Regions from separate parts of the Arthrobacter sp. P1_B11 genome, predicted to be linked through region 2. Evidence: predicted binding sites of a transcription regulator. Region 2 holds the regulator's gene; each other region holds the start of a gene.

Region 1 (6,539 bases), on a different contig from region 2:
CGTGACCGGCTGCAGCTGGGGCGGGCTGAACGGGTGGCTGCCGGCGGAGAAGACCTCCACGCCCATGGGATCCGTGACTTCGCGGACGGCGGCAAGGGACCGGCTCAGGTCCTCCTTGGCTTCGGCGGCAGTCTCGCAGATCCCGGTGACAAGCTCCACCGTGTTCAGCAGCAGTTCCTGCTTGATGTGCGGGTGTTCGTCGTCTTCGTTCAGCTCGGGGTGCCTGGCAGAGACTCCACGCAGCACCTCGTTTGCCACGGAGGCAAGTTCGCCGGTCTGCGCATCAACGAGTGCGAGCTCCCATTCCACACCAAGAGTTGATTGCCTGGATGAAGCGAAATCAATCTTCATGTGTTCCTCTCGCTGTCTGCTGTCCCGTTTACTGGCCGTTTCTGGCAGAACGGTTGGCAGGGGAACGGTCTTCCAAGTCTAGTGCAGGGGTAGCATCAAGATGATGGCTTGGCTACAGAGAGCGCGTGAGAGTCTTCACATGACTGCTTCCGCCAACCCCGCCAAAAACAAACCCGTCCTGACCGCGGCCGCCCTCGCGTTGCTGCTCGGGGCGGTGGCCTGCACGCCGCAGCCGACGCCGCCGTCGTCGTCCGACGCGGCACCGGTGCCGAGTCCACTCGGTTCCGGTTCGCCCGCATCGTCCGGTTCAGGACAACAGCCGACGACGGCGGCGCCGCCGCCCGCGGCAACCCCGCCGAGGGCGCCCGGCAAGGGAACGGCGCCGCTGGGCTGGGGACCGCAGCAGCGCGACGAGGCGGCGGCGGCCGCGGCGGTGGCCAGCATGACGCTGAGCGAGAAGGCCGGGCAGGTGCTCCTGCCGTTCTATGCCGGCCTCAACCACGAGGCACAGGCCGCCACGGTTGAAAGGCTTCACCTGGCAGGCTCCATGATCATGGGCGACAACGTGCCCCGGGCGGGCGACGGACTCGTCGACGTCAGGAGCATGACGGCCGCCACCGGGCGGCTGGGCGCCGCTTCCCGATCCGGCGGCCGGACGTGGCCCGGACTGATCGGCGTGGACCAGGAAGGGGGACTGGTGGCCCGGCTGGGTGCCCCGCTCACCGGCTGGCCGTCGCCCATGAGCTACGGCGCAGCCGGCAGCGTGCCGCTGGCAACAGAAGCCGGCAAGGGGCTAGCGGCGGAACTCGCAACGCTCGGCTTCACCGTTGACTTCGCGCCGGACGCCGATGTCACCATCGGCCCGGCTGACCCCACCATCGGCGCCCGCTCCATGTCCGCCGATCCCCGTGCCGCAGGAAACCTGAGCGTCGGGTTCTCGCGCGGCATGCTGGCAGCCGGCGTGCTGTCCGCAGTCAAGCATTTTCCGGGGCACGGTTCCGTGACGGTGGACTCACACAAGGACCTGCCCGTCCAGAAGGCCACGGTCGCGCAGCTGAAGGCCAGGGACTGGAAGCCCTTCCAGGCGGCCGTGGCCGCCGGGTCCCCAATGATCATGGCCGGACACATTGCTGTGCCGGCCCTCGAACCGGGCGTCCCGTCGTCGCTCTCGCCGGCCAGTTATGCCGCGCTGCGGGCCATGGGGTTCAAGGGAGTGGCCGTCACGGACGCCCTGAACATGGGGGCCGTGAGCGCGCGGTACCCGCGCGGCTCGGCAGCCCCGGCTGCACTCGCCGCAGGCGCTGACCTGCTGCTGATGCCCGCCGACGTCAATGCGGCCCACGCGGCGATCGTCACTGCTGTTGCTGCCGGCAAGCTGTCGGCAGCACGCCTGGACGAAGCGGTCCGCCGCGTGGTCACCATGATGATCTGGCGCGGACGGACGAAGCCAGCGCAGCTCAACGCTCTTCCGGGCAGCGCCGGGAGCGTGTCGGCAAGAGTGTCCGCCCGGGCCGTCACGGTCCTCGCGGGGCAATGCCGGGGTCCGCTGGTTCCTGGCCGGCTGCGGGTGACGGGCGGGACGGCTCCGGACAGGGCGCTCTTTGCCGCTGCTGCCAGGGACGCGGGCATCGCGCTGGGTGCAGGACCGCTGGTCACCCTGATCGGATACGGCGGCGTTCCTGCGGGCGGAGACATCGCCGTGGCACTCGACGCGCCGTGGCCGCTGGCCGGGTCTTCCGCACCCACCAAAGTGGCACTGTACGGCCGGACGCCCGGCGCCTTCCGGGCCCTGCTGGCGGTGCTGGCCGGCAAGGCGACGGCCCCCGGCAAGCTGCCGGCCGCCGTCGGACCTTACCGCCAGGGTTCCGGCTGTCCCTGACGCCCGCCGTCCCGAAAGGCCGCCGTCTCGAAAGTGCCGCCGAGCGTCACAAACCAGAGATTCCGCGAGCCGTCCGGCCTGCCGGGGGTGGCAGCCGGCAGCATGCCCGTTTAATGGAGGGGTGCCGATTCTGAATAAAGACATGACCCTGTGCATCTCGCTCTCGGCCCGGCCGAGCAACAACGGGACCCGCTTCCATAACTACCTGTACGACCAGCTCGGACTGAACTGGATCTACAAAGCGTTCGCGCCCACCGACCTGGCCCAGGCGATCGCGGGCGTCCGCGGCCTCGGCATCCGGGGCTGCGCCGTCTCCATGCCGTACAAGGAAGACGTGATCGCCCTCGTCGACGCCATGGACCCGTCAGCCAAGGCCATCGATTCGGTGAACACCATCGTCAACGACGGCGGCCGCCTCACCGCCTACAACACCGACTACACCGCGATCGAGCAGCTGCTGGAACGCAACGCGGTGCCCGCGGAATCCTCGGTGCTGCTCAAGGGCGCCGGCGGAATGGCCAAGGCCACCGCGGCGGCACTGCGGGACGCCGGCTTCAAGGACGTCACCATCATCGCCCGGAACGAGACCGCCGGCCGGGCGCTCGCCGGTCTCTACGGATTCCAGTGGAGCGCCGAGCTCGGCGGCGCCACGGCGGACCTGGTCATCAACGTCACGCCGGTCGGCATGGCCGGTGGCCCTGAGGCCGGCTCGCTGTCCTTCCCCGTCGAAGCCGTCGAGGCCGCCAAGGTGGTGTTCGATGTCGTGGCCCTGCCGGCAGAGACGCCTCTTATCAAGGCGGCGCGGGCGGCCGGCAAACAGGTCATCACCGGCGCGGAAGTGGCCACCATCCAGGCGCTGGAACAGTTCGTGCTGTATACCGGCATCCGCCCCACCGACGAGCAGGTGCGGGACGCCGAAGCGTTCGTGCGCGCGCAGTAGCGAACGCTTGGTAGGGCCCTGGAAGGGCTTAGCCCGGCTGGACCGGCTCCACGGAGACGGTCACTCGGTCCTCACCGATCCTGGTGAGGACCAGGGTGGCCGTCTTTTTTCCTGCTTTTTTCCCGCTGCCCTTCCCCGCCGGGAGGAGCTGCTTCCGGAGCTCCTCCGGAGTGACGGACGTGCCGCGCTTCTTGATGTCCAGCACGCCGATGCCGTTCTGCTTCACCCAGGCTTTGAGTCCCTTCACGCTGTACGGCATGACCTCCAGGACTTTGTAGGCGCGGGCGAAGGGGGTGTCCACCAGAGCCGGGGCACAAATGTAGGCAATATGTTCATCCACGAGGTGTCCGCCCAGCTGCAGGGCCAGGTCCGCCACGAGGCCGGCGCGGATCACGGCGCCGTCAGGTTCGTAGAGATAGCCCTCCACGGGCCCCACAGGAGCCGCCGGGCCGCCGCCGAAATCCTCCGCGCTGGTGAGTTCCGCCGCCCCCTGCGGTCCGAGCAGCAGCGCCGCCCGCCGCACCCCGGCCCGGGCCACCGCATTGAACCAGAGCGAGACCTCGGTGACGTCGCCGCCCACCGAGACCCACTGCGCCTCGCAGCCGGCCGGCACGGAGTCGTGCGGCATGCCGGGGCCCATCTTGACACCCACTGCGAGCCCTGATGCGGCGAGCGACTCGACGAAGGACAGCGGAGGCGAAAAGGCCTCAGGGTCCCAGATCCTCTTAGTCCCGGATGTGGATGTAGTGCGCCGCGCCGGATCCAGCCAGACGCCGTCCGCGTCACCGAGGGAAACCGACGTCGCGTCCGAATGCACCACCGTGGCGTGCGGAAACGGGATGAGGTTGATGGTGGCGCACGCGGCGGTGGTCTCATCGACCTCCACGGCAGTCACGGCGATGTCCAGCGACGCCAGCGCCATGGAATCCGCGCCCAGGCCGCAGCCGAGATCGGCAACGTGCCGCACGCCCGCCTGGGCGAAGCGCTGGGCATGCCTGGCCGCCACGTTGAGCCGGGTGGCCTGCTCGAGGCCCGCCTGCGTGAACAGCATCTGGCGGGCGAACTCGCCAAACTTTCCTTCCGCCCTGGTCCGCAGCCGGGACTGGGTGAGTACTGCGGACACGAGGTCGGGGGAGTGCCCCGCCTTGCGGAGGCTTGAGTTGAGCGCAAAGGACTGGTCCTCGCGGTACGGACCCAGCGAGGCCAGCAGCTGCCATCCTTCTTCGGTGAGGAGCTGTGCGATCTGGTCCTGCGGTGCGTCAGACATGCAATCAAGCCTAGTGGAGTGCCCGCCGGCCGCTTGCCGATAGGGTGGTCTGAATGGAACCAAGCGCAACGCCCAGCCCCGATCAGCCTGACCGCAGCCGCACCGGCCTGGCCCGGTTTTCGCATCTGGCCCGGTACGCGCGCACCGCGCTGATCGCCGGCGCCGCCGTCGCCGTCGTCTGCCTCGTGCTCCTGGTGATCATCTTCCTGCTGGACTCCTTCAACGCCACCGTCTATTCGGTGGGCGGCAAGGACATCAACGACGCGACCGACGAGGCGCGCCAGATCCGGGAGCTGTACTCGGGGGTCCGCATCGGCGGCGTTGTCATCCTCATCGTCTCGGCGCTCACGGCCGCCGCCTCCGCCGTCATTCTCGTCCGCCAGCGCAAGAACGCGCCGGACGGCGACGACGACGGCGGCGAAGACGTGGGGTTCGACGCCCTCACCGACCGCTGACGGCAGCGCACCGGCTGTTCACCGCGGACGAAATTCTGGCACTCACCTTGACCGAGTGCTAACCACTTACATAGAGTCGTCATTAGCACTCTCCCTAGGAGGGTGCTAACACATGAAGAACTGCCAGCCTGGCTGCTGCCGGCACCGCGACGACGGTCTGCCGCCAAGGCGCAACAGTTTTACTGTCCATGAATTTGCTGACGAAAAGGAGAGGTCCGAGTGTCGGTCTCTATTAAGCCTCTTGAGGATCGTATTGTTGTCCGCCCGCTCGAAGCCGAGCAGACCACGGCTTCCGGCCTGGTCATCCCGGACTCCGCACAGGAAAAGCCGCAGGAAGGCGAAGTTGTTGCAGTAGGCCCCGGCCGCTTTGACGACAACGGCAACCGCGTTCCGGTCGACGTAGCCATCGGCGACGTCGTTATCTACTCCAAGTACGGCGGAACTGAAGTCAAGACCGGCGGCGAAGAGTACCTCGTGCTGTCTGCCCGCGACGTTCTGGCGATCGTCGTAAAGTAACTCTTTGAATCCCCGTGCCGCTGATCTGGTCTGACCGATCGGCAGCACGGGGTTTCTGTCTTGAAAGGACAAAACCATGGCAAAGCAGCTTGCGTTTAACGACGCTGCCCGCCGGTCGCTTGAAGCCGGCATCGACAAGCTCGCCAACACGGTCAAGGTGACACTTGGTCCCCGCGGCCGCAACGTCGTGCTGGACAAGAAGTGGGGCGCCCCCACGATCACCAATGACGGCGTGACCATCGCCCGGGAAATCGAGCTGGATGACCCGTACGAAAACCTTGGCGCGCAGCTGGCCAAGGAAGTAGCCACCAAGACCAACGACGTCGCCGGCGACGGAACCACCACCGCCACCGTGCTGGCACAGGCCCTGGTCAAGGAAGGCCTGCGCAACGTTGCTGCCGGCGCCGCGCCGGGCCAGATCAAGCGCGGCATCGAGGTCGCGGTTGAAGCCGTTGCCGCACGCCTCCTCGAGAACGCCCGTCCTGTTGAAGGCACCCAGGTTGCCAGCGTGGCAGCCATCTCCGCCCAGAGCGACGAGATCGGCGAGCTCCTGGCCGAGGCATTCGGCAAGGTCGGCAAGGATGGTGTGATCACCATCGAGGAGTCCTCCACCACGCAGACCGAGCTGGTCCTCACCGAGGGCATGCAGTTCGACAAGGGCTACCTGTCCCCGTACTTCGTCACCGACGCTGAACGCCAGGAAGCCGTCCTCGAGGACGCCCTCATCCTCATCAACCAGGGCAAGATCTCCGCCGTCCAGGAATTCCTGCCGCTGCTGGAAAAGGCGCTGGAGAGCTCCAAGCCGCTGTTCATCATTGCTGAGGACATCGACGGCGAGGCCCTCTCCACGCTGATCGTCAACCGCATCCGCGGCACCCTGAACGTCGTTGCCGTCAAGGCACCGGGCTTCGGTGACCGCCGCAAGGCCATGCTGCAGGACATCGCCACGCTCACCGGTGCGCAGGTTGTCTCCCAGGAACTGGGCCTGAGCCTGGATTCCGTCGGCCTCGAGGTGCTGGGTACCGCCCGGCGCATCACGGTCACCAAGGACAACACCACCATCGTTGACGGTGCCGGCTCCGCCGAGGATGTTGCAGCACGCGTTGCCCAGCTGCGCGCCGAGCTGACCCG
Region 2 (6,539 bases):
CAGGCAGACGACGAACTCAACGTGGACACCCGGGGCTTCGCGGTCCGCTGACAGCTGCTGCCGGACAGCGCCTGCTGCCGGATCGCGTGTACTACCTGACCGCCGCTACCAGCGGCCCAAAACATCACTTGCGATGACGACGCCGGCCGGCCCGGCCGTGGATGACCGCAGCACGTGCGGTCCCAGGAGAGCGGTCACGGCGCCGGCGCTGCACAGTTTGGTGACTTCGCGCGGGCTGATGCCCCCTTCGGGCCCTACGATCAGGAGTATCTCCTGAGGGCCATCCGCCGGCAGGCCGGCCGCACGCCAGGCCTCCAGCACCCCGCGCAGTGGCTTCACCGCATCTTCGTGGAGGATCACAGCAAGGGCGGCTTCGGCCACATGCGCGGCCAGTCCCTGGGTGTCGACGGCGGCACGCACCTCCGGGATCCAGGCCCGCCGTGCCTGCTTGGCGGCGGCGGACACGGCGGACTGCCACTTGGCGTGGGCCTTGGCCGCCCGCTCGGCCTTCCACCTCACGATCGAACGTTCCGACTGCCACGGGACGACTGCGTCGATGCCAAGCTCCGTGGACGTCTCGATCGCCAGTTCGTCACGGTCGCCCTTGGCAAGGGCCTGGACCAGCACCAGGCGAACGCCGGGCCGGTCTTCAATCGTGACGGAAGAACACTCCACGGTCAGTTCTCCCGGCGCTACTCGCTCCACTGTCCCGGTGAGGCGCCGGCCGGCACCGTCGGCGATGTCGACCGCCTCCCCCACGGCCAGCCGTTTGACTGTCACGGCGTGCCGCGCTTCCGCTCCGTCCAGCACGAACAGCGAGCCGGGATGGGCGCCGTCGAGCGTTCCGGCGGCGGTGAAAAATACGGGGTTGCTCACCGCTACAGGTTACCGAGGCGGTCCCGCAGCTTCGCGAAGACGCCGCCGCTGGCGGCGAGCTTGCCCTCGGAGAACTGCTCGCCGCGGAGCTTGGCCAGCTGACGCATCAGGTCTTCCTGGGCCGGATCGAGCTTGGATGGCGTCTCGACCTGCAGGTGCACCTTGAGGTCGCCGCGGCCGTAGCCCCGGAGGTGCGTGACCCCGAGGCCGCGGAGGGTGATGATCTCGCCGGACTGGGTACCCGCCTTGACGTCGATTTCCTGCTTTCCGTCGAAGGTGTCCAGGCTCATCTCTGTGCCCAGGGCCGCAGCCGTCATGGGGATGTTGAACGTGGCGTGGAGGTCGTCGCCGTCGCGGACGTAGGTGGGGTCGTTGTTGACCCGGATTTCCACGTAGAGGTCGCCGGAAGGACCGCCGGCCGGGCCGGCTTCGCCCTGCCCGGAAAGCTGGATGCGCGTGCCGGTGGCGACGCCCGCAGGAACCTTGATGGTCAGCGACCGGCGGCTGCGGATGCGGCCCTGGCCGTTGCACTCGTTGCAAGGGTCCTTGATGACGGTGCCAAAGCCTTCGCAGGAACCACAGGGGGCCGTCGTCATGACCTGGCCGAGGATGGAGCGCACTGCGCGCTGGACCTGGCCGCTGCCGCCGCAGATGTCGCAGCGTTCAGGGTGTGTGCCTTCGCGGCAGCAGGAACCCTCGCAGGTGGGGCAGGTGACGGCAGTGTCGACTTCCAGCTTCTTGTTGGCGCCGAAGACTGCGTCACGCAGGTCGATCCGAACGCTGATGAGGGCGTCCTGTCCCCTGCGCACCCGGGAAGCCGGGCCCGAGGTTCCGCCGGCTCCGAAGAAGGTGTCGAATATATCCTGGAACGCGAAGCCCTGGCCGGCGTAATTGCCGCCGCCGAAGCCGTTGTCCGTGCCATTCTCGTTGCCCGTGGTGTCATAGACCCTGCGCTTCTGCGGGTCGGACAGCACTTCGTAGGCGTGGGTGACGGCCTTGAACCGTTCCGAGGCGTCCTCCCCCGGGTTGACGTCCGGGTGCAGGGTGCGGGCCAGCTTGCGGTAGGCCTTTTTGATCTCTTCTCCGGTGGCTTCCGGGGAGACTCCAAGAACGTCGTAGTGGCTGCTCAAAGTTCGTATCTCTTCCTGGTTGTGTTGCCTGGGGTGCGGGGTTCACTGGGCCGTGGGGTCACGGTCCGAGAATCCTCGAAAGGTAGCGGGCCACCGCACGGACGGCGGCCATGGTGGTGGGATAGTCCATCCGGGTGGGCCCAAGGATGCCGATCTTCGCGGTGGCGTCCGGTCCGTAGCCGGTGGCAACCACCGACGCCTCCGCGAGTCCGTCGTAAGGGTTCTCCCTGCCGATGCTCACGGCCACTCCGCGGGGGTCCTGCGCCATGTCGCTGAGGAGGCGCAGCATGACCACCTGCTCCTCGAGGGCCTCGAGAACGGGTCCGATGCTGAGCGGGAAGTCCACGTTGGACCTGGCCAGGTTCGCGGTGCCGGCCATGACCATCCGGTCTTCCCTGCTGCTGTGCGCGAGCCCTTCCAGGGCCTTGCTCAGGGCGACGGCGGCCGGACGCTCCGCCGGAGCGCAGCCCGCCACGACAGCGGCGAGGTGGTGCGGCAGCATGGTCAGTGCTGTGCCTGCGACGCCCGTGAGGAACCGGGTCCGCAGCGCGGTCAGCGTGTCGTCGCCGAGTTCCTGGCCGACGTCGATGACCCGCTGCTCGACCTTCCCGGAGTCGGCGATCAGCACGATGAGGACCTTCCGGGGGGCGAGCTGCACAAATTCAATGTGCCGCACCACGGCGCGGCTCAGGTGCGGGTACTGCACGACGGCGACCTGGTTGGTCAGTTGCGCGAGGAGCCTTACCGTCCGGTCCAGGACGTCGTCGAGGTCGTCGGCCCCCTCCAGCAGTGACTGGATGGCCCGGCGCTCGGCCTGAGACAGAGGTTTGACGGCCGAAATCTGGTCCACGAAGAGCCGGTAGCCCTTGTCGGTGGGAATCCTGCCGGCGCTGGTGTGCGGAGCGGTGATGAGCCCCTCGTCTTCGAGCGCCGCCATGTCATTGCGGATGGTGGCGCTTGAGACCCCAAGATGGTGGCGCTCGACGAGGGCTTTCGATCCCACGGGCTCCCGGGAATGGACATAGTCCTCGACAATGGCGCGCAGCACCTCGAGCTTGCGTGGCTCGCTCACAGTCCACCTCCGATCGACCGTTACTGGGCAGGGGCAGGGGGCGCCCGACAAACCCATCGTTAGCACTCGACATGCCTAAGTGCTAACAAGTCTAATATGAGACCGCCCGTTGTTAGCATTGGTACCGCTCCGGGCGAAATTCCGGGCAGATTCCGCCGGAGGCCGGTTCCAGGCCCGTGGCGGCAACTTCCTAGTGCAAAGCGGTGTGAACTATGCATTACCAGACCTGGGGCCCGCAGGACATTGCAGCGCCCGCCAAGAACGATTTGCCGGAGGTCCCGGTCGAGCGCGGAATGGTGCTGGAAGACGTCCAGTCCGGCTGGGTCGGGGCGGTGACGCGAGTGGAGAAGTCCGGCGGCATGCACGTCGTGGCGCTCGAGGACCGCCGCGGCAAGTCACGGTCCTTCAGGCTCGGGTTCGGGTTCCTGCTGGAGGGCAGGCCCATCCGGCTAATGCCGCCGGCACCGGCGGCCAAACGCGCAGGTTCCGCCACGGCCGCCCGCACGGCTTCGGGTTCGGTCCGGGTGGAGGGCCAGCGTGCCCAGGTTGCCAAGGCCAGCCGCATCTGGGTGGAAGGCAAGCACGACGCCGAACTGGTGGAAAAAGTCTGGGGCGACGACCTCCGGGTGGAGGGAATCGTCGTCGAGCCCCTGCACGGCATCGACGACCTGGCCGGCGCGGTTGCCGCGTTCCGCCCAGGTCCCGGGCGGAGGCTGGGGGTCCTTGTGGACCACCTCGTCTCGGATTCCAAGGAGTCCAGGATCGCAGAAGCCGTCATGGCCTCGCCCGGTGCGGCCGGGAACGTGCTCATTGTGGGCCACCCGTACGTGGATGTCTGGCAGGCCATCAGGCCGTCCGTCCTGGGCATCGCGCAGTGGCCGGTGGTCCCCAGGGGCACCGACTGGAAGACCGGGATCCTCACGGCCTTCGGCTGGCCGCACTCCACGAAGGAAGACATCGGCCTGGGCTGGCAAAAGCTCCTCGGTGCGGTCCGGACCTACGCCGATCTGGAACCGGCCCTGCTGGGCCGGGTGGAAGAGGTCATCGACTTCCTTACGGTGCCCTAGGGACCTGCCGGGACCGCCGATTTCGACGCCCGGCCCCATCCAAAGACCGTTTATTACCCGGCCGCGATCTCTTCGACAGCCTGGGCTAGAGCCTTCATGGATTCAGGACCACCATGCCCCTCGCCCTCGACGATGACGAGATGGCTGCCTTTCCAGCGCTGGTGAAGCTTCCAGGCGGTGATGACAGGGCCGCTGATGTCCCGGCGACCATGAATGAGGTAGCCGGGAATTCCGTCGAGCTCATGAACCCGCCGCATGATTTCCTGCCCTTCAGCCAGGAATCCGTCGTTGGACCAATAGTGGGTGACCAGCAGCGCGAACGTCATGCGCTCGCGCTCGTCGTCGAACATGGGGCCAGGCTGCCAGTACGGGTCCAGGGAAATGTGCGTGGACTCCCAGCGCTCCCAGGCCAAGGCGGCGGACCGGGCATCGTCGCGGTCCACACCGGCCAGCCGGCGGGCGTAGGCATCCACTACACGTTCGCCCGGGTTTGCCTTGGCGGCATGTGCGAAGTCCTCCCAGGCTTCGGGGAAGATACGTCCGACGCCGTCGGTGATCCACCCCACCTCGTCGCGGCTTGTCGCTGTGACCGCCACCAATCCGATGCCAAGTACCCGATCAGGATGCCTGAGCGCGTAGGCGAGAGCGAGCGTGCTGCCCCACGAGACGCCGGTGACAATCCACTTCTGGATTCCGAGGTGCCCGCGCACCGCTTCGATGTCGTCGAGCAGGGCCTGCGTGGTGTTCTGGGACAGGCGGCCGAGGTCGTCCTGGACTGTCGGAAGGCTTTTTCCGCACCCGCGCTGGTCCAAACCTATGGTCCAAAACCGGGCCGGGTCGTGTCGCTTCCGGTAGCCCCCTTTGCCAAGGGAGCCGCCTGGGCCTCCGTGCAGGTACAGGACCGGCACACCTTTGGGATCCCCTGTGCCTTCCCAGTAGATCTTCGCGTGGGGTACGTCCACCCAGCCGTTAGTTGTCTCCGCGCCCTCATCGATCACCCGCTCAACGATATGGGAACATTGGCGCTTGTCACGGTCGGCAGGCCATCGCAGCGAACCCTGAACGATGCCGGCCCAAGGCGCCAGCTCCGGCGTATCATGGGTCGCGGAACGGAAGGTAAGCGGGGCCGGTTAGCATGACCAACGATCACGAACGCAACGAAGCGCCGGCGGGAAACGTTGCTCTCGTGACCGGTGCAAGCCGGGGAGTCGGCCGGGGCATCGCACGTGGCCTTCTGGCAGCAGGGTTCCGCGTTTACGGCACTGGCCGCTCGATCGACCAGGCGGACCTGCCGCTGGAGATACGCCGCCTGCAATGCGATCATCTCAACGACGACGAGACTGCACGTGTGTTTGAAGCGATCCGGTCCGAGTGCGGATGCCTCGATCTCCTCGTCAACTGCGCCTGGGGCGGCTACGAGAACATGGTCGAAGGGGGCGCCTTCACGTGGGCTGCGCCGTTCTGGGATCAACCGCCGCATCGCTGGACCGGCATGATGGACGCCGGTGTGCGCGCGGCATTTGTATGTTCGTCGCACGCGGCGCGCCTAATGACGCCGCGGCACCGCGGCTTGATCATCAACATCAGCTTCTGGTCTGCGCAGCGTCACCTCGGCAACACGATCTACGGCATCGCAAAAGCAGCGACGGACAAGATGACGTCCGACATGGCCGTCGAGCTGAAACCGTTCGCTATTCCGGTAATCTCGCTCTATCCCGGCTTGGTTCGAACCGAGTCGGTCCTGGCAGCGGCGGAAAGTGGTGCGTTCGATCTCTCGACCAGCGAAAGTCCTGAGTTCATCGGCCGCGTGATCAATGCGCTGTTCCACGACCCGAAGCTGATCGCGCGGACCGGCCAGGTGCTTGTCGCCGCCGCGGTTGCGAAGGATTTCGGCGTATTGGACATCGACGGAAATTCACCGCCTGCGCTGACACTTGCGGACCTCCATGACGTTCAATAGTTTCCACGCCCCGACGCTCCAAACGCCGCAGTCCCGGCGACCGCCCGCATGAACTACATGGCCCGGCGCTGAGCCGCGGCGGTACATTGTGTGCATGGGACCTCGTGCTTCAGGCCGTCGAGATTTACTCGCTGATCGGCTCTTGGGTGTCGCGGAGTTCAGCCACGCGCACTGGTTCTTCGGCAATCTCTATGAGGCCCTCGTTAAAGTCCCGCACCGGGTCGCGGCCTCGGAAGCAAGCCGTGAACTCCCTCGGTCGCCCTTTGGATCGGGAAGCCCCGGCCGCTACTACGTGCCGATCGCCCCGATCAACGCCCCTGTGGCCATTGCTGCCCTCGTTGCAGGGTGGAATCATTCCAACAGCAGGGTCTGGCTGGTAGTGGCTGCCGCCAGCTCCACGGCCGGTGCGGCCGCTACCGCGTATCTGCTTCGGT
Region 3 (6,539 bases), on a different contig from region 2:
GGCAAGTTCCTGAAGTGCATCAGTGAGCTGGATTTCCCCGCCCCTGCCCGGTTCCGTCTTTTCGAGGACGTCGAAGACGGCAGGGTGGAGCACGTAGCGGCCAATCACGGCCAGGTTTGACGGCGCTTCGTCGACGTCGGGCTTCTCCACAAGCTTGCGGATCCGCACGTAACCGTTCATGTCGGTTTCGTCGATGTCGGCGCAGCCGTAGGCACTGATCTGGGAAGGTTCCACCTCGATCAGGGCGACGACGGAGCCGCCGGTCTTGGCCTGAACCTCGATCATGGTGCTGAGCAGCTCGTCCCGTGCATCGATGAGGTCATCCCCAAGAAGGACCGCGAACGGCTCGTAGCCGACGTGCTGCTTTGCACGCAGTACGGCGTGGCCAAGGCCCATGGGGTCGCCCTGGCGGACGTAGTGGATGTCGCCGAGGTTGCTGGCCGCCTGGATGGATTCGAGCTTGGTGGTGTCGCCCTTGGCTTCCAGCATTGACTCCAGCGAGGGAACCCTGTCGAAGTGGTCTTCCAGGGCGCGCTTGTTCCGGCCGGTGATCATGAGGATGTCATTGAGGCCCACCTTGACGGCCTCTTCGACGACGTACTGGATGGCGGGCTTGTCCACCACCGGCAGCATCTCCTTGGGCATGGCCTTGGTGGCAGGCAGGAACCTGGTGCCGAGTCCCGCAGCGGGGATGACGGCCTTGCGGACTGAAGGCTTAGTGGAAGTCACTGGACTAATGTATCGGAGGGAACATTCATACGGTAAATGCTTCCGGCAGTGGCCCGGTGGGATTCCGCGCGACAAGGAATGAGGCACCATGTCACCAGAGACCCCGCCATCAAAGGATGAGATCCGCTCCCGGCACCGGAAGATCCGGGTGGGAATGCAGCCCGGCGTCCTGTCCGCCGCGGGAGCCGGAATCGCCGTTCATGGGCTGTCCTGGGCGGACAGCATCGCAGCCGGCAGACCGGCGACATTCACTGCCTACCTGGGCGTGGCCTTCGAGCCGCCTACGCTCCCGCTCATAACGGCGCTCTTCCAGGCTGGCTACAAGGTGCTGCTGCCAGTCTGCGAACCTGACCGTGCTCTCAGCTGGGTCCTCTGGAATCCTGCCACCGAATTTGTCCGCAGCAGGTACGCCCCCATCGAGGAACCGGCAGGGGAACGGCACGGGCTGGAGGCCGTCGGGGATGTGGCAGGGATGTTCCTGCCTGCCACAGCCGTGGACGGAAGCGGCAACAGGATCGGTCAGGGCGGCGGATACTACGACAAGTTCCTGGCAGCCATGGACGCAACCGGCGTGCACGCACCAAGGGCCGCGGTCATCTATGATTCCGAGCTCCTGCCCGCCTCGAGCATTCCTGTTGAAAGCTTTGACCGCCCCGTCGACGCGGTGCTCACACCCTCCGGTGTGGTCCAACTGACATGATGGTTACCGCAGCAAGGTGATAGAATTGGCACTCAGGCCCTGCGACTGCTAATGGAGCCATTTCCGGCACGGAATTCCGTCCAGTATCTTCCCGGAGATGGCGACTTGGCAGCACTGGACCTGTCGTTTGTCCAAGAGGAGGATCTACAGTGCCCACGTATGCCTATGCCTGCAAGGATTGCAGCCATGCCTTTGACATCGTGCAGTCATTCACCGACAGCACTCTGACGTCCTGCCCCGAATGCCAGGGGACCCTGCGCAAGAAGTTCAACAGCGTCGGCGTCGTCTTCAAGGGCTCCGGTTTTTACCGGACGGACTCGCGCGACGCCAAGGGCAGCACGGTCTCACCGTCGCCCGCCACGTCATCGCCGGCGGCCGCCGCTCCCTCGAGCGCGCCTGCCGCTGCCGCCAGCTGAGCTGACCGCGTACTTCGTAGCGCCCAGTTTTTTGCAGAACGCAGTCTTGTGCAAGACGCAGTTTTGAGTAAAGCGCAATTTCCCGCGTAGGGGCTTGCCTGCCTGTGGACGTTTTCCACCACATTTACGTTTTCCACATAGAGCGGCAGTCACCTGTTGCTGACGAGCGGCGGCTCCGTAGCGTGGCAGCATGCCAGCCATCGGATTGTTTCCCCTCAGGGCCTCCCGTCCCGCCGCCCGCAGCAACCAGCGCAATGCCGTGCCCCGGACCGGGCGGTCCGGGACCGGCCGCCTGACAGCCTGGCTGAACCGCAACCGCCGCCTGGCTGTGGCGCTACTGCTCTGTGGGGCGGCCGGAATCGCCGTCCACCAGCTGACCCCGGCCCCCGCACACACAGTCTCGGCTCTCGCCGCCGCACGGGACCTGCCGGCCGGGGCTACGCTTGGCAGCACAGACCTGGCCGCCATCAATGTTCTGCCCTCCATGCTCTCCGCTGGAACATTTACGGAAGCAACGGGACTGAATGGCAAGCAACTGGCCGCACCGCTCCGGATGGGGCAACTCTTCACAGACGCCCAGCTGGTGGGGCCCGGCCTGCTTACCGGCGCTCCACCCGGCTCAGCCGCCGTGCCGCTGCGGATGGCGGACCCCTCGTCAATCCGGCTCGTCTCCCCCGGCCAGCTCGTCAACGTCGTACTCACCAGCGGCAGTGGTTATGAGCAGAAGGCGGCTTCCAAAGTTCTCGCCACGGCGGTGCCCGTACTGTGGACCTCGGCCGAGGAGGGCCAGGACGGACAGTGGCTCAGCTCCGGGGACTCCGACGGTTTGATGGTGGTGGCCGCCACCCCGGCCGAGGCAAGCGCCCTGGCGGGGGCGTCAACGCAAGGAAAACTCTTTTTCGTACTCGTGGGCCCAGGCCCGTGACACCGCATGAACTCAGCTACGGCTAGCCCCAGTGCGGCGGCTTCTGCTCCTTGAGCCAGGCATCATGGTCGTTGTCGGATTCAGAGTCGCCCCAGGCCCTGGGATCGTCCTCAGACGCTTTGTTGGGCACCGCGCTGCCCGGTTCCAGCGGACCCGATGGCTTCGCCGGAGTGGGAGCCGCAGTGTGAGTGGGAGGCGTTGAACCCGGGCTGGATTCATTGTTCACTGCATCACGATTCACTGCGCTCTCTCCTGCCTGTCCTCGGTATCACCGTCGTAATCGTTCTCGGCGCCGTTTTCTACCTCGTCCTGATCCGGGGTGTCCACGCCGCCCCTATCGTCGTCGTCCCGGTCCTCATCGTCGACGTAGTCCTGGTCCGGGTCTTGCCGGTACGGCTCCTGATCCGCCGACGGCTCATAGGATCCCGCCAGGCTTGTGACGTCGTCATCGAGGAAGCCCGGCCCCGCCGCGGACCTGACGGGACGAGCCGGCTTCTCGAGTCCGAGGTAGCCGCCGATCCGGTCAGCGCACGCCGATGGATCCGTGAACACCTCAATCGTCCACAGCGGCATATACCGCCAGCCGAGGCGCTCCAGAAGCTGCGGGCGCAGCCTGCTGCGTTCACGGACCGTCATCTGCCGGTACTGCTCGGTGCCGTCAGACTCGATGGCTACCGGGCGCGGAATCTCGGCCTCGTCCTGGCCCATCGTGCTCAGGGGGTCGGCAGCGGCCACGACGTCGATGACACCGTCGTACTGGTGCCAGACGCGAGCCCCGCGTGCCCGGAGCCGGTCGCCCAGGTCGGCCACGAGAGGATCTGCCCCGAGCGCCTGCTCGCTGGCCGCGGCGCGGGAAGCCGGAGTCCCGAGGTCGGTGTTGCCGGCGATTTCCCGGTCAAGCAACTCATAGAGGTCCACGGCTCCGTGTGCCAGCCGGGTCCGGTCAAGGTCTTCCGGCTTGAAGCACGTCAGGACATGCAGGGACTGGCGGGCGCGGGTCATTGCCAGGGCAAACTTGGCACGGCCGCCCTCGGCAGAGAGCGGACCAAAGTTATGGAGTGCCCGGCCGTGGGGCGTCCGGCCATAGCCGGGGGAGAAAATCACATGGTCGCGGACCAGACCCTGGGCACGCTCCAGATCCACGACGCGGAACGATTCCTCGCCCGCGGTGAAGAATTCGGCGAGCATCGGATAGTTGGGCAGTTGCGTTCGGATCGCCTCGCCGATCCTCGCGGCGTGCCGCAAGCTGGCGGTGACGACTGCAAGGGACGTGCGGGGACGGAAGCGGGCGTGTTCGAACACCAGCTCCACCACCCGGTTCACTTCGGCCACTACCGACTCCACGCCCTCGTGGTCCGCGCTCGGCAGTCCCGTGCCGTCGGGCAGGTACTCCACCAGCAGGGCACGGTCCAGCCCAGTCGCGGACTGGCCTTCGGGCAGCCGGCGGAGGCCGCCGTCGTAAAAACCCTTGCTGAGCTGCAGGACGAGGTCCTCGTCCACCGCGCGGTAGACGGACCGCAGCCGCCACATCGGCAAGACCTCGGCAAGGGCGCTGAAGGCGCTCCCCACACTCTGGTGCGTCGGTTCCCCGGCAGCGAGCCGCTCCACCGCCACCGTGAAGGAACGGGGGCTCGCAATCTTGTCGTCGCCAAAGGCAATAACCTGCTTGGCCCGGGCCACGGCGGGCAGGACCGCCTGGAGCGAGGTCGCTTCGGCGTCGAGAATCACCACGGCGTCAAACTTCTGCTCGGCCGGCAGGAGACCGGTCATAAGGTACGGGCTGACCGACCAGACAGGTACCAGCATGGGAACCAGCGCGGGAGCCTGGGCCGTGAGCGCCGCAAGGGTGACCCGCCCGTCCTTGAGGAGGCTCCGGAGGAGGTCCGCCTGGCGCGGGTTCTCCGCGATGCCGGCACTCCAGCGCTCGGCGAGCTGCCACCGCAGCCGCCCGGCACCGCTGGCGATGTGGGCGTTGTCGGCAAGTCTGTACTCGGCTTCGAGCTGGCGCAGGGCGCCGCCGTCGGACATGGCGAGGTAGTCGTCGCCGCTGATCATTGCTTCGAGCGCGGACTGCCACCAGGCCAGGTCAAGCTCCGCCGCGACGGACTCCGCCGGGACCTCCCGCTCCGAGAGGTCGGCAAGCAGTTCGCCGAGGCCGTGCTCGCGCATGTTCTCGATGAGGAGTGTGCGTTCAGGCAACGTCTGGAGGGTCTGGGTGTCCGCCACCAGCCGCTCCAGCCGCTCCATCAGTTCCGGGTAGGCCGTTTTTTCGAGTGCTCCACCGGCCGCCGTATGCCGCAGCGCGTCTCCGAGCATCTTCAGTTCGCGGGTGAGCCCGCGGTACATGATGCTGATCTCGGCGAGGCCGGATGGAACCGCCGGATGCCGCTGCGTGGTGGCATAGTCCGACCACAGGGCACGCTGCTCCTGGACCAGCGCCAGCGAACTGTGAAGGTCGGCGATGTGCACGCCCGGGCGGACGTATTCCTTCGCTACGCGGCGCAGGCGCGACCGCTGCATGGACGGCATGTCGATGCCGTGCTCACGCCGCCAGGCCGACGACGCGGTCGCGGAGATCAGGTCGTGGACCGGCCGGTCGAAAATGTCCGGGGTGAACTTATCCAGGCTCTCCCGGACTGCCACCAGCAACCGGAGCTGGGCACCCCACTCCGCAAAGTTCCCACCGAGCCGGATCTCGGCATGGTCCGCGACGTCCTTCATGCGGCTGTGCAGCACCGGCAGCTTTTTCTCCACCGAGCGCGCGAGCTCCTGCGCTTCTTCTGTCTCCTTGCGCGTCACGAGGCGGGCGCCGTGCCACGGGCTGGACGTGGAAGCGCTGCTGAAGCTCCCGAGTTCCGCGGCGCGCTTCAGCCGGCCCGCGAGTTCTTCCCGGTCCCGGATGTTGTCCAGCACGCTGCGCTTCAGCCGCACGGTGGTGGCCGGGGCGGGCTGAATTGAGGTCAGTTCCGCCAGCGACTGCATTGCTTGGTAGGGCGAGCAGCCCCATCGCTTGCGGACGTTGTGCAGCGACGCCACGTGGTCCATCAGGGCGTGCCGGTGCTCGATGAGTGTCTTGTGCAGGCTGCCCAGCCGCGGCTCGGCTGATTTTTCGTTCCGCACGATTGCCCTGACCAGCTGCCCCTTGAGCTGCTGGGGCGTCGCGCTGCCGGACAGCTGGAACAGGATGGACTCCAGCCCCAGGCCCTCGAAGCGGGCAGCCACTTCATTGAGGCTGGCGCGCCGGTCCCCCACCACGAGGACAGTCTTGCCTTCATCCACCAGCGCACCAACGGTATTGATCGCCGTCTGGGTCTGTCCGGTGCCGGGCGGGCTGCTGACCAGGAGCGAGTCCCCTGCCCGCACGGCGTCGATCACATACTGCTGGTCCGCGTCGGCGTCGAGCAGGAGCAGTTCGCTGGCTGGATCACGTTCGTCCACGCTCGGGAAGCGTCCGGGCTGCAGCACCGGGAGGTCACCGGCTTCCCCGGCCGCGGCACGGGACAGGGCGGCCACGAGGGGGTTTTGCTGGTTGATCCAGGGGTCGTCGAGGTTGCCCGCAAGGTCCGCGAACGTCGAAACGAGCAGGTTGTGCTCCACCTCGGCGCCGTGGATGGGTTTGACGAGGGTGCTGAGTCTGTCCAGCACGGGCTGCGGGTCGAAGCGTGCGGTGCTGTAGGCCATCCTGGTGACGGCGTTGACGTCGAAAACGATGCCGTGGATGGTCTTCAGGTGGCGGATCAGTGCCGGATTGATGCGGGCCTGTTCCGTG

The links. The regulator HrcA, encoded in region 2, represses chaperone genes, less so after heat shock. The targets are predictions, from matches to a motif close to TTNGCACTCGNNNNNNNCGAGTGCNAA.
Region 1: the regulator HrcA is predicted to act here: its motif matches at 4,928-4,954, upstream of groES (co-chaperone GroES).
Region 3: the regulator HrcA is predicted to act here: its motif matches at 1,455-1,481, upstream of AC1D14_RS00195 (FmdB family zinc ribbon protein).

Annotation. Positions count from the first base shown of each region.
Region 1 covers NZ_JBFTZQ010000001.1:19,917-26,455, forward strand. The annotation lists gene AC1D14_RS00090 (glutamate--cysteine ligase) at 1-351, opposite strand, end outside; gene AC1D14_RS00095 (glycoside hydrolase family 3 protein) at 491-2,230, shown strand; gene AC1D14_RS00100 (shikimate 5-dehydrogenase) at 2,352-3,170, shown strand; gene AC1D14_RS00105 (THUMP-like domain-containing protein) at 3,199-4,437, opposite strand; gene AC1D14_RS00110 (hypothetical protein) at 4,491-4,892, shown strand; gene groES (co-chaperone GroES) at 5,112-5,408, shown strand; gene groL (chaperonin GroEL) at 5,485-6,539, shown strand, end outside.
Region 2 covers NZ_JBFTZQ010000005.1:161,560-168,098, reverse strand. The annotation lists gene AC1D14_RS06285 (GerMN domain-containing protein) at 1-51, shown strand, start outside; gene AC1D14_RS06280 (16S rRNA (uracil(1498)-N(3))-methyltransferase) at 106-876, opposite strand; gene dnaJ (molecular chaperone DnaJ) at 879-2,006, opposite strand; gene hrcA (heat-inducible transcriptional repressor HrcA) at 2,065-3,078, opposite strand; gene AC1D14_RS06265 (DUF3097 domain-containing protein) at 3,291-4,145, shown strand; gene AC1D14_RS06260 (alpha/beta fold hydrolase) at 4,199-5,143, opposite strand; gene AC1D14_RS06255 (SDR family NAD(P)-dependent oxidoreductase) at 5,281-6,105, shown strand; gene AC1D14_RS06250 (hypothetical protein) at 6,248-6,539, shown strand, end outside.
Region 3 covers NZ_JBFTZQ010000001.1:42,230-48,768, reverse strand. The annotation lists gene galU (UTP--glucose-1-phosphate uridylyltransferase GalU) at 1-729, opposite strand, end outside; gene AC1D14_RS00200 (5-formyltetrahydrofolate cyclo-ligase) at 818-1,429, shown strand; gene AC1D14_RS00195 (FmdB family zinc ribbon protein) at 1,579-1,845, shown strand; gene cpaB (Flp pilus assembly protein CpaB) at 2,036-2,770, shown strand; gene AC1D14_RS00185 (hypothetical protein) at 2,793-3,011, opposite strand; gene AC1D14_RS00180 (AAA family ATPase) at 3,008-6,539, opposite strand, start outside.